Linked DNA regions of Granulimonas faecalis. The protein of the gene in region 2 interacts with the protein of the main gene of each other region in a pairwise test. Links are inferred from orthologs where the notes say so. Each region holds a gene or a part of one and is shown on either strand. Other genes may lie near its edges.

What was found. The genes of interacting proteins can lie anywhere in the genome.
Region 1: the proteins of OR600_RS04225 (region 2) and OR600_RS01535 interact in binary tests that used the Escherichia coli proteins (3 or more experiments, as listed by UniProt). The link is inferred for Granulimonas faecalis from one-to-one orthologs.

Annotation. Positions count from the first base shown.
Region 1 is NZ_BQKC01000001.1:331,899-337,226, reverse strand. What follows is about bases 1,136-4,251. They hold OR600_RS01535 (DNA topoisomerase I), read right to left. Parts: upstream 3,894-4,251; coding sequence 1,377-3,893; downstream 1,136-1,376. Other genes in these bases: tatC (twin-arginine translocase subunit TatC), read right to left, coding at 3,962-4,251; OR600_RS01540 (flavodoxin family protein), read right to left, coding at 1,136-1,348. Also shown: OR600_RS01545 (SDR family oxidoreductase), read right to left, coding at 1-685; more of OR600_RS01540, read right to left, coding at 725-1,135; more of tatC, read right to left, coding at 4,252-4,756; OR600_RS01525 (Sec-independent protein translocase subunit TatA/TatB), read right to left, coding at 4,772-5,328. UniProt on the Escherichia coli protein: Releases the supercoiling and torsional tension of DNA, which is introduced during the DNA replication and transcription, by transiently cleaving and rejoining one strand of the DNA duplex.
Region 2 is NZ_BQKC01000001.1:928,324-934,325, reverse strand. What follows is about bases 1,958-4,814. They hold OR600_RS04225 (IMPACT family protein), read left to right. Parts: upstream 1,958-2,996; coding sequence 2,997-3,632; downstream 3,633-4,814. Other genes in these bases: OR600_RS04220 (putative DNA modification/repair radical SAM protein), read left to right, coding at 3,702-4,814; OR600_RS04235 (HAD family hydrolase), read left to right, coding at 1,958-2,518. Also shown: OR600_RS04245 (CCA tRNA nucleotidyltransferase), read right to left, coding at 1-425; OR600_RS04240 (C1 family peptidase), read right to left, coding at 418-1,773; more of OR600_RS04235, read left to right, coding at 1,895-1,957; more of OR600_RS04220, read left to right, coding at 4,815-5,081; OR600_RS04215 (TIGR03915 family putative DNA repair protein), read left to right, coding at 5,101-6,002.

The DNA.
Region 1 (5,328 bases), 600 kb from region 2 along the record:
GCCGGGCGCACTGGTACACGGAGCCGTCGGTCTCGGCCGCGAAGTTGTAGGTGCCCCGGGGCAGCTCGCAGACCTGGGTGAAGGAGTCCGCCAGGTTCTGAGCGTAGGTGAGGCAGCGGCGGTCGTGGACCTTGAACGAGGCCGGGGTGCCGGTGCGCACGGCCTCGAGCACCTGGAGCGCCACGTTGGGGCTCGGGCGCACGCCGTGGAGGGGCATGCCCATCATCCAGGAGAGGCGCAGGGTCACATGGTCGACATCGGAGGCGGCGAGCCAAGCGTCCACCTCGGTCTTCTGGCGGCCGTAATGGGAGTGGCTCTCGGGCTCGGCGTCCTCGGCGAAGGGCGCGCCGGAGGTCTTGGCGTTGAAGGTCTGCTCGGTGGTGATGAACAGGAACCTCGCACCCTTGTCGCGGCACACCTCGGCTAGGGCGATGGGCGACTCCACGTTCACCCGGTGGGTCATCTCGGGATCGTTCTCGCAGAGGGCCGTGGCGGCCACGGCGGCGGTGTGGAGGAGCAGGTCGAAGTCCAGCGCCGAGAAGTGCGCGCGCACGGCCTCGGGGTCGGCGAAATCGACGTCGGCGCGGGTCACGGGCACGATGTCGAACCGGTCCGCGTTGTACAGGGCCACGAGGCTCGCGATGTAGCCGTTGGCGCCGGTGATGACGAGATTTCTCCTGGACATGGGGTCTCCTTCCAACGACGGCGGCGTCCCGCCGCCACGTCAGTCGCCGATGAAGTTGGTGCGCACGCCCGGCTCGTGGAGCGGACGGTCGACGCCCGCCTCCTGGCCCGCGGCGATGCAGCGGAGCATCCAGGCCATGTTGCGGCCGAGGGTGCGCATGGTCTGCAGGCCCTCGGCGTCGCGGCGCACCTGCTCGGGGCTGTTGCCGTGGACCATGTTCCAGTACTGGGACGGCACCACGGGCATATTGTTGATGAGGAAGTACTGGTTGAGCCGCTCCAACGTGGCCGTGGTGCCGGCGCGGCGCGCGCTGCACACGGCGGCCGCCGGCTTGAAGGCCAGGCGGTTGGAGGCCGCGTAGAACAGGCGGTCCATGAACGCGCAGAGGCCGCCGTTGGCGCCGGAGTAGTAGACCGGCGAGCCCACGACGAGGCCGTCGGCCCCCGGCAGGAGCTCGATGACCTCGTTGACCACGTCGTCGACGGCGCAGAGGCCCGTCCGCTTGCAGCGGCCGCAGGCGAGGCAGCCGGAGCGCACCGAGGCGCCCACGTTCTTGACCTGGGTCTCGACTCCGCACTCGTTGAGGACGCCGGCCACCTCGTTGAGGGCGGTGCGCGTGCACCCGCCGGCGTGGGGGCTCCCGTTGATGAGCAGGACCTTCATGACAGACCTCCCATGGTGTGGGGTGCGGCTACGAGCGCTTGCGGGCGGTGCGGGCGCGGCCGCGGGGCGCGCCCTTGCCCCTCTTCTCCTTGCCGGGGCAGTCCATGTTCACGCAGATGCGCCAGGGGCCGCGGTCGGTCTCCACCTCCACCACGGGGGCCCCGCAGTGGGGGCAGGTCTCGCCCGTGGCCGACAGCTTGCCGCGCTGGGGCAGCGGGTAGCTCACACCGCACTCGTCGTAGTTGGTGCACCGGATGAAACGCTTGCCGGTCTTCTCGCTCTTGTGGGCCACGAGGTCGCCGTGGCGGCCGGCCTCGGCGCACACCGGGCAGGTGCCCACCACGACATCGGGCTCGCGGTTGGTGGGACACACGGGGTTCACGCACTGCTCGTAGGGCTTGGAGCGGAACGGCCACACCTTGAGGCGCGGGGCGCCGCACTCGGGGCACGGCTCCTCGAGCGGCTCGATCTTGTCGGTGTTGCGGCCCGGCACCGGGTAGGTGACGTCGCAGTCAGGCCAGCCCATGCAGCCGATGAACCGGGAGCGGGTCTTGGCGGAGTTCTTGAGCACGAGGTCCTTGCCGCACTTAGGGCAGGCGCCCACGCGGGCGTCGGCGGTCACGGCGTCGGCGATGGCCTCACCGAGGTCGTCGGTGTGCTCGATGAGGTCGTCCATCATGCCGGCAAGCAGCGCGCGGGAGCGGTCCACCACGGCGGCCTCGCTCGTGGCGCCCTCGGACACGCGGGTCATGTCGTCCTCGAGGGTGCTCGTCATCTCCGGCGTGGTGATGGTGGGGGCGAACCGGTCGAGGGCGTCGATAATGGCCATGCCCAGCTGGCTCGGCTCCACGGGGTTGTTCTTGAGGTACTTCACCTGGAAGAGGCGGTCGATGATGGAGGCACGGGTGGACTTGGTGCCCAGGCCGCGCCTCTCCATCTCCTGGATGAGGCGGCCCTGGCTGTAGCGCGCCGGCGGCTCGGTCTGCTTGGCCTCGCAGGCCACGTCGCGCACGGCTACGGCGTCGCCCTCGGCCATGGCGGGCAGCTGCTCGTCCTTCTTGAGGCCGTAGGGGTAGATGGCGCGGTAGCCCTTGGTCTTGAGCACGTCGCCGGAGGCCAGGAACGGCTGGCCGGCCACGTCGATCTCCACCTTGGTGCCCTCGATGACGGCGGGGCCCATGAGGGTGGCGAGGAAGCGGCGGGCGACGAGGTTGTAGAGCTTCCAGGCCGCGGGCTCGAGCTTGTCGGGGTCGGCCGGGGCCGTGGGGTAGATGGGCGGGTGGTCGGTGGTCTCCTGCTTGCCGCGGGTGGCCTTGACGGGGCCGCCCGAGAGGATCTGGTCGACCACAGGGGCGTAGGCCGGCACCTTCCTGAGGGCCTTGGCCGTGGCGGCGAGGTCGAGCGACGACGGGTAGACCGTGTTGTCCACGCGGGGGTAGGAGATGAGGCCGTCCATGTAGAGCGACTCTGCGAGGCGCATGGTGCGGCCGGGCGCGAGCCCCTCGGCCGCGGCCGCGGCCTGGAGCGACGTGGTGTTGAAGGGCGCGGGGGGCTTGGAGGTACGGCTCTTGCGGGTGACGGCGCACACGGTGCCCTCGGTGGCCCCCTTCACGGCGGCGAAGGCCTCCTCGGCCTCCTCGGCCTTCCAGAAGCGACCCTTGGCGTGGGAGATCCTGAACTCCTCGCCGTCCTTCTCGCCCATGCCCTGGATGACCCAGTAGTCCTCGGGCACGAACGCCTGGCGCTCGCGCTCGCGCTCCACCACGAGGGCGAGCGTGGGGGTCTGCACGCGACCGGCGCTGCGCACGTTGCCGAAGCCGCCGTAGCGGGCCATGGTGAGGTAGCGCGTGAGGGCGGCACCCCAGATGAGGTCGATGTACTGACGGCTCTCGCCGGCGTCGGCGAGGTCCTGGTCGAGCTCCACGAGGTTGTCGAAGGCGTGGTCGATCTCGGCCTTGGTGTAGGCGGAGTAGCGGGCGCGGGTCACCGGGACGTCGGGGTTGACCATGCGCACCTGGGAGAGGGCGTCGGAGCCGATGAGCTCGCCCTCGCGGTCGAAGTCCGTGGCGATGACCACCTCGTCGGCCTTCTTGGCCAGGTTCTTGAGGGCGCGGATGATGCCCTTCTCGGCCGGCTTCTTCTCCACCGGGGCCCACACGAGGTACGGCAGGCTCGGCACCTTCCAGCCCTTGATGTCGATGCCGTCGGGCAGGTAGGGCTTGCGGGGTTTCTTGGGGGTGCCGTCCTTCTTGAGACCGCCGTCGAACGGGGGCCTCGGCAGGGTGTCGGGGACGTCGGCGGCCAGGACCTCGCCGTCCTCGTCCACGGCGAACCAGCCCTCGCCGTCGGCGTAGTGCAGCTCCCGCGGGAAGTCGGGGGCCAGGATGTGGCCGCGCAGGCCGACGGCCACCCAGTCGTCGCCCCCGCGGCGGAAGCGGTAAACCGGCGTGTCGTAGACCTTGTCGTTCTCGGGCCTCCCGGACTCGCTCAGGAGCCGGGCTATCTGCTTGGCCGCGTCGTTCTTCTCGGCGATGACGAGTACCACGGCTCTCACTCCCTCATAGGTTCAAGGGGGCCCGCCCATCGTGCGGACCCCCGGCGGTTGCGGTTCCTCTAGTCGTCGGCGCGCTCCGCGTGGAGCTCGTAGTCCTCGCGGGTCCACCGGAGCGACTCCGGCCCGTCCTGCCGCACCAACACCACGCGGGCCACGGCGAGGGACGCCTCGTAGAGCATGACGAGCGCGGCGAACATGAAGAACATGGTAACCGGGCTGGCGTCGGGCGTGACCACGGCCGAGAAGACCAGGAGCCCGACATAGATGAAGCGCCAGTTCTCGCGGAACGTCTTGTAGGTCACCAGGTGCAGGATCGACAGGTAGAAGATCACGAGGGGCACCTGGAAGGCGATGCCGAAGCCTATCTCCAGCAGCATGATGATGGAGATGTAGTCCTCGGCGTTGGGCAGCACCGTGGCGAAGGCGCTCGACTGGTCGATCATCCAGCCGAAGGCCGCCGGCAGGATGACGAAGTAGCAGAACACCATGCCGAGGAAGAACAGCGCCACCATGGCCCCCACCGTGGGCACCACCCAGCGCTGCTCGTTGGGCTTGAGCGCCGGCAGGAAGAACGCCAGGACCTCCCAGATGATGATGGGGCACGTGATGATGACGGCCGCGAAGCAGGCCACCTTGAAGCGGATGGTGAAGCCGCCGAGAGAGCTCATGATGGCGAGCTTGCCGCCGTTGGGCAGGAAGCCGCGGATGGGGTCGATGACGATGTCGATGATGGTGGGCGTGGCCATGTAGACGGCCACGGCGCAGACGACGACGGCCACCACGATGATGGTGAGCCGGCGGCGCAGCTCGCCGAGGTGGTCCATCAAGGGCATGCGTGCGGGTCCGATGGGCATGGGCGGACGGGAGCGCTAGGCGCGGCTCCCTCCCTCCTCTCCGGCTGCGGGGTCTGCGGCCCCGGCGGGTGCCGGGTCCTCGGGGGCGGCGGTACTGGGATCGGCCGCGGGCGCCTTGGGCGCGAGGCCGTAGAGGGAGGCGGCGCTGCGGGGGTTGGCCCCGGGCTCGGAGGCGGGAGCCGCCTCGGACTCGGGCTCCTCGGCCGACGCGGGAACGGCGGGCGCATCGGCCGCGTCGTTCGCGGCCGCGGCGGCGCCGCCGGCCGCGGCCCCGTCGCGGGCGGCCTTCTCGGCGGCCAGGCGCGCCTTGCGCTCGGCGAAGGTCTCGGCGCTCCGCCGGGTGAGGTCGGCCGCCTCGATGTCGGCGTCCTCGTCGGTGGCCACCTTGGCCTTGACGCCGTCGGCACCGGCGGAGGCCGCCTTGGTCATGGGATCGATGACCTCGGACTGGACCACCTTGGTGACCGAGTCCTGTGCCTCGCGGAACTGCCTGAGGCCGCGGCCGATGGTGCGCCCCATGCCCGGCAGCTTGTCGGGCCCGAAGAGCAGGAACGCGAAGATGACGATGAGGA
Region 2 (6,002 bases):
CGCAGGCCCCTCTCCGGGTGCCACGCCATGGCGTTGACGGTGAGGTCCCGGCGGGCGAGGTCGTCGTCCACGGAGTCCACGAACCGCACGGCGTCCGGGTGGCGGGCGTCGCTGTAGGCGCCGTCCACGCGGTAGGTGGTCACCTCCACGGGCACGCCCCCCACGACGGCCGTCACGGTGCCGTGGGCCGTGCCCGTCTCCACCACGGGGATGCCGGCCGCGCGCAGGGCGCGGGCGCCGTCCTCCCAACGGGCGCTCGTGGCGACGTCGACGTCGTGGACGGGGCGGCCGAGGAGGGAGTCCCTCACCCAGCCGCCCACGACCCACGCGCTGTGGCCGGCGTCCTCGAGGGTGCGCAGGACGAACCCGGCCTCCGGAGGGGCGGCGAGGCCGTCGGGCGACCGGAGGCGGGGGGCGTCAGGCAAGGGAGCCCATGGGGTCCCAGGGCGCGAGCACGATCGCCTCGGCGCCGTCCATGACGGAGCGCTCCTCGTCGGTGAGGTAGCGACGGTCCACGACCACCTGGTAGACGTACTGGTCGAACCAGTCGTCGGTGATGGTGTCGAAGCCCTCGCGGCCGTGATCCTTGCCCCAGGAGTTCTCGACCTTCCAGACCTCGGGGCGCCCCTCGGCGTCGAGGCGCACGCCCTCGAGCACCATGGCGTGGGTCATGACGGACTCGCCGTAGTCCAGCCGCTCCTCGCGGTCCATGCAGCCCTCCACCGCAAAGCCGAAGAGCTCGTCCACCTGCAGGGCGCCGCAGGACATGATGCCCTCGTCGCGCACGTAGCTCTGGGCCACGTCGCACCCGAACCACACGGGGCGGCCGTCGCGGAGCTGCGCCACGGCGAGCTCCTTGAGGCGGGACATGGGGAGGTTGAGGTAGCGCACGCCGCCGTCCTCCACGACGTTGCCGAGACGGTCGACGGTGAAGGCGTGCATGAGGGGCTTGTCGGCGGTCTCGGCGTTGATGCACGAGACGAGGGCGTCCACGTCCATCTGCACCACGTCGGAGAAGAACTCGCGGGGCGTGTAGGTGCCGTGCAGCACGAGCCTGCCGTCCTTGTCGCGCAGGCGCACCTCGAAGCTCGCGGGCGGCTCCCCGAGGCAGGTGACGAGCATGGAGTGGACGTCGGCCATCATGGCCCGGCGCAGGCCGTCAAGCTCGGCGGCGTCGGCGCCCTCCCCGTGGGCCCGGCGCAGGCGCATGGCGCAGCCGCGCAGGTAGCGCGTGAGGTAGCGGTCGAGCTCGGACGTGTTGCGGGAGCAGGCGGTCTCGGGCATGGCCTCCTTGGTCACCACGCCGTACTTCTTGACGATGGAGCGGAACATGTCCCACTGGCCGCCGTCGGCCACGGGGTCCTGAAGCAGGTACGACACGAGACGGCCGTCCAGGGGCTCGTCGACGGTGTCGATCGCGTTCACGAGGAACCAGTTGGCCTTCTCGAGCTTGTCGAAGAAGAGCGGGTAGCTCTGGGAGAGCTCGAGGGTCTTGAGGCCGAGGCGCTCGATGACGGCCTGGCGCATGGTGTTGAGGCTCGCGAACATCCAGCAGCGCCCGGAGCGCTGCTGGTCGCAGCGGTCGCCCTGGGGGACCTCGACGTCGAAGCCCATGGCGTTGGCGGCCACACCCTCGGGGACCCGGGCGGCGGCGCGGATGCCCACGGAGGTGACGGCGTTCTTGGCCACGACGTTGGCGCGCTCGCGGGAGAAGCGGGCGAGCCAGGCCTCGCGGTCCTGGGCGGTGACGGAGTCGGCAGGTACGTGTGCCATGGGATACCTCTCTCGAAGCCGGGGTTTCGCCCATCCAGCGTAGCACCGGGCAGGGGGGCGCGGCCGTTGGGGATACACTGGGAGCCGTGACCGAAGGCACGGGAGCGAACGAGGAGGGGCCATGGCGCCACAGGGAACGGGCACGGTGCGGAACGTCGTCTTCGACATGGGCGGGGTGCTCCTGAGGTGGGAGCCCGAGGTCTACGCCCGCAACGTGACGGACAACGACGAGGACGCGGGGCTGGTGCTCGAGGCCCTCTTCAAGGGGAGCGCCTGGACCCTCTCCGACGCCGGCGTGTTCGGCCCCGAAACGGTGCTCATGGAGGCCTGCCACGCCCTACCGGAGCGCCTCCACGGCGCGGCGGCCGAGGCCCTCCGGCGCTTCCCCTCCATGCAGGCCGTGATCCCCGAGGTCAACGAGCTCGGCCGGCGCCTCAAGGAGCGGGGCTACGGCGTCTACATCCTTTCCAACGTGAGCTCGAGGTTCCGCTCGGAGCTCGCTCCGAGGATCCCGCTGTGCGACGTGGCGGACGGCGCGCTCGTCTCGGCGGAGGAGCACATGATGAAGCCTGACCCCATCATCTTCCTGCGCTTCTGCGAGCGGTTCGGCGTGGAGCCGGCCAGCTGCCTGTTCGTGGACGACACGGCGGTCAACTGCGTGGGCGCCGAGCGGGCCGGTATGCACGCCTTCCACTTCACCGGCGACATGGACGCCCTGGAGGCCGAGGTGGCCGGCCTCTCCTGAGCCCCTCCGCACGGGCCCCACGGGGAAGGCCCGCCGTCCCCGTGGGGGCGGCGGGCCTGTGTGCGAGAAGGTGCGAAGCGGGCCTGTAAGCCGGGTTCTGTAATAGACGACCATTTATCTCGAGGCCGCGTCGCCGCGGTCCTTCTCTCGCGCGCAACCCGAACGCGGGTCGGGCCAACCCATGGCGTTCCTATTTGCGCTTGCTCCGGATGGGGTTTACCAAGCCACCCCGTTGCCGGGGTGCTGGTGGTCTCTTACACCACCGTTTCAGCTTTTCCCTTAACCCTTGCGGGCCAGTGGGAGTCTTCTTTTCTGCGGCACTTTCCGTCGGATCGCTCCGCCCGGCCGTTAGCCGGCATCTTGCCCTATGGAGCCCGGACTTTCCTCACCCCCGGAGAGGGGGCGCGGCCGTCCGGCCCGCTTCGCGACCAAGCAGTATAGCATTGCACCAGACCGACGACACCCCGAGGAGCGCCCCGTGAAGACCTATCTCACCCTGAAACCCGAAACCGAGGCCGTCTTCGAGCTCGTTGACCGCAAGAGCCGCTTCATCGCCGCCCTGCGCCACGTGGAGACGGAGGCCGAGGCCGAGGGGTTCGTCGACGAGGTGCGCGCCCTCCACCACGACGCCCGCCACCACGTGCCGGCCTGGGTGCTGGCCTCGGGCAAGGAGCGCGCGAGCGACGATGGCGAGCCCCAGCGGACCTCGGGCCTCCCCTCCCTCGACGCGCTCCGCGGGGCCGGCTTGGCCGACGTCTGCGCGGTGACCACCCGCTACTTCGGCGGCACGCTCCTGGGGCCCGGCGGGCTGGTGCGCGCCTACGGCGGCGCCGTGGCGGGCGCCGTGGAGGAAGCCCGCTCCCAGGGGATCGTGGTGGAGATGCGGCCCGTGACCCGCGTCGCCTGCTGCATCCCCTACGCCTGGTACGACCAGGTGCGACGCATGGCCAGAGACGCCGGCGGCAAGGTGGTGGGCCAGATCTTCACCGACGAGGTGCAGCTCACCTGCGACTTCCGCGCCGGCGAGGAGGAGGCGTTCCGCGCCAAGGTCACGGAGCTCGCCAGCGGGCGGGACCTCTGCGTGGTGCACGGGCCGAGGTTCGCCGAGTTCTGATCGCGGCCGAACATCCGTTTGCCCCTGCTATACTGAGGAGAAGGAACACCCGTTCTACCAGGAGGCGGCGTGGACACCCTCTCTAAGCTCACCATACTGGCGGACGCCGCCAAGTACGACGCGGCCTGCACGTCGTCGGGCGTGGACCGCGGGCCGCGGGAGGGGTCCCTCGGCGCCGCGAGCGCCGCGGGGTGCTGCCACAGCTTCACGCCGGACGGCCGCTGCGTGACCCTGCTCAAGGTGCTCATGTCCAACGCCTGCTCCTACGACTGCGCCTACTGCGTCAACCGCCGCTCCAACCCCCACGCCACGGCCACGTTCGAGCCGGCGGAGCTCGCGCAGCTCACCATGGACTTCTACCGCCGCAACTACATCGAGGGGCTCTTCCTGAGCTCCGGGGTGCTCGGCGGGGCCGACCGCACGTGCGAGCGCATGATCGAGGTCCTCCGGCTCCTCCGAGAGGAGCACCGCTTCAACGGCTACATCCACGCCAAGGCCATCCCCGGCGCCTCCCCCGAGCTTCTCGACGCCCTGGGACGGCTGGCGGACCGCATCTCCGTGAACATCGAGCTCCCCAGCTCGGGGTCGCTGGAGGCCCTCTGCCCCGAGAAGCGCGCGGGCACGGTGCTCTCCCCCATGCGCCAGATCCGGGACACCATGGAGCGGGAGCGCCTCCTCGGCGCCACGGGCCCCGGCTACCTGGGCGGCGGCTCGCACCTCTCGACGGTGAGGCCCGACCTCCCGCCGGCGCCCAGGGGCCTCCCCGGCGCCCGCGGCGGCCTCCGGAGGCGCGGCGGCCGCAAGCCCGGCGCCCCGGCCCCGTTCGCCCCGGCGGGGCAGTCCACCCAGCTCATCGTCGGCGCCTCCCCCGAGGACGACAACCGCATCCTCAAGCTGTCCTCCTCGCTCTACTCCACCTACGGGCTCAAGCGCGTGTTCTTCTCCGCCTACATGCCGGTGGTGGAGGACGGCCGGCTCCCCCACCCCGAGACGCCGGTGCCCCTGCGCCGCGAGCACCGCCTCTACCAGGCGGACTGGCTCATGCGCTTCTACGGATTCACGGCGGACGAGCTCGTGAGCCCCGAGGCGCCCTTCCTGGACCTGGACGTGGACCCCAAGCTCGCCTGGGCCCTCGCCCACATCGACGAGTTCCCCGTGGAGGTCAACACGGCCACCAAGGAGGAGCTCCTGCGGGTGCCGGGCATCGGCCCGGAGGGCGCCCGCAAGATCTGCCGCGCCCGCAGGAGCCACCACCTGGGGTTCGACGACCTCGAGCGCCTGCGGCTCACCCTGCGCCGCGCCCGGCACTTCCTCACCTGCGGGGGAAAGAGGGACCCGCGAAGCCCCGCCGACCCCGAGCTCATACGGGAGAAGGTGGTATCCGATGCCCGAGGCTCCCGCTACAACCGCACCCGCCGCGCCGCCGAGGGGCAGCTCGCCCTGTTCTGAGGCCACCCTGCCCCCGGAGGTGCTCCGCGACCTAGCGGCCCTCGGGGCCCGGGGGCCGCTCTGCCTCTCGTGCGAGGCCAGCGCCGAGGGCGTGCTCACGGCCGTGGGCGCCGCCTACCTGGCCCGGCTGCGCCCCGACGCCGTGCGCCTGCAGGCGGAGGGTGCCGGGCAGCCCCGGCTCGGGGAGGCGACCGCCGCCGTGGGGACGGACCCCGCCGTGGCCCAGCGGGTCCTGGACGGCTTCCTCGCCGCCACGGCCCCCATGGCCTCCGGGCGCGGCCTGCCCCGCTACGTGCACTCCCCGCGGCACCTCGTGAGCCTCGTGGCGTCCATGGTGGACGAACCCGACATGGCGGAGGCCCTGCACCGCTACCTCCGCGGCGGCTTCACCTGGGGGCCGGCCGTGGGCACCCACAACAGCGACCCGGCCATCGCCCGGGCCGAGGAACTCGCCACGGCCGCCGCCGGCGAGTGCGAGCACGCGCGCCAGTTCATCCGGTTCTCGCGTCTGTCCACTGGCGAGTACCTGGCCGTCTACCGCCCCAAGGCGGACGTCGTGCCCCTCGTGGCCGGGCACTTCCGCCGCCGCATGGGCACCGAGCGGTTCTGCATCGTCGACCCGGCCCACGGCTCGGCCGTTCTGCACGAGGGCGGCCGCCTCGCCCTCGTGCGCCTCGACGGCGAGGCGGCGCGCGAGGCGTGCCGCAGGCTGGACGACACCCACCGCGAGGAGGCCTACGTCCGCGCCCTCTGGAAGGGCTTCTACGACGCCGTGTCCCTCCCCGGCCGTGGCAGGGACCAGCGCGGCTACGACCTCCGCGTGCACCTCATGCCCAAGCGCCTCTGGCAGGGGCTGCCGGAGCTCGACCCGTCCGTCGACACCGCCTGGACGTTCGTCCCTGAGGCCTACCGGGACGGCGG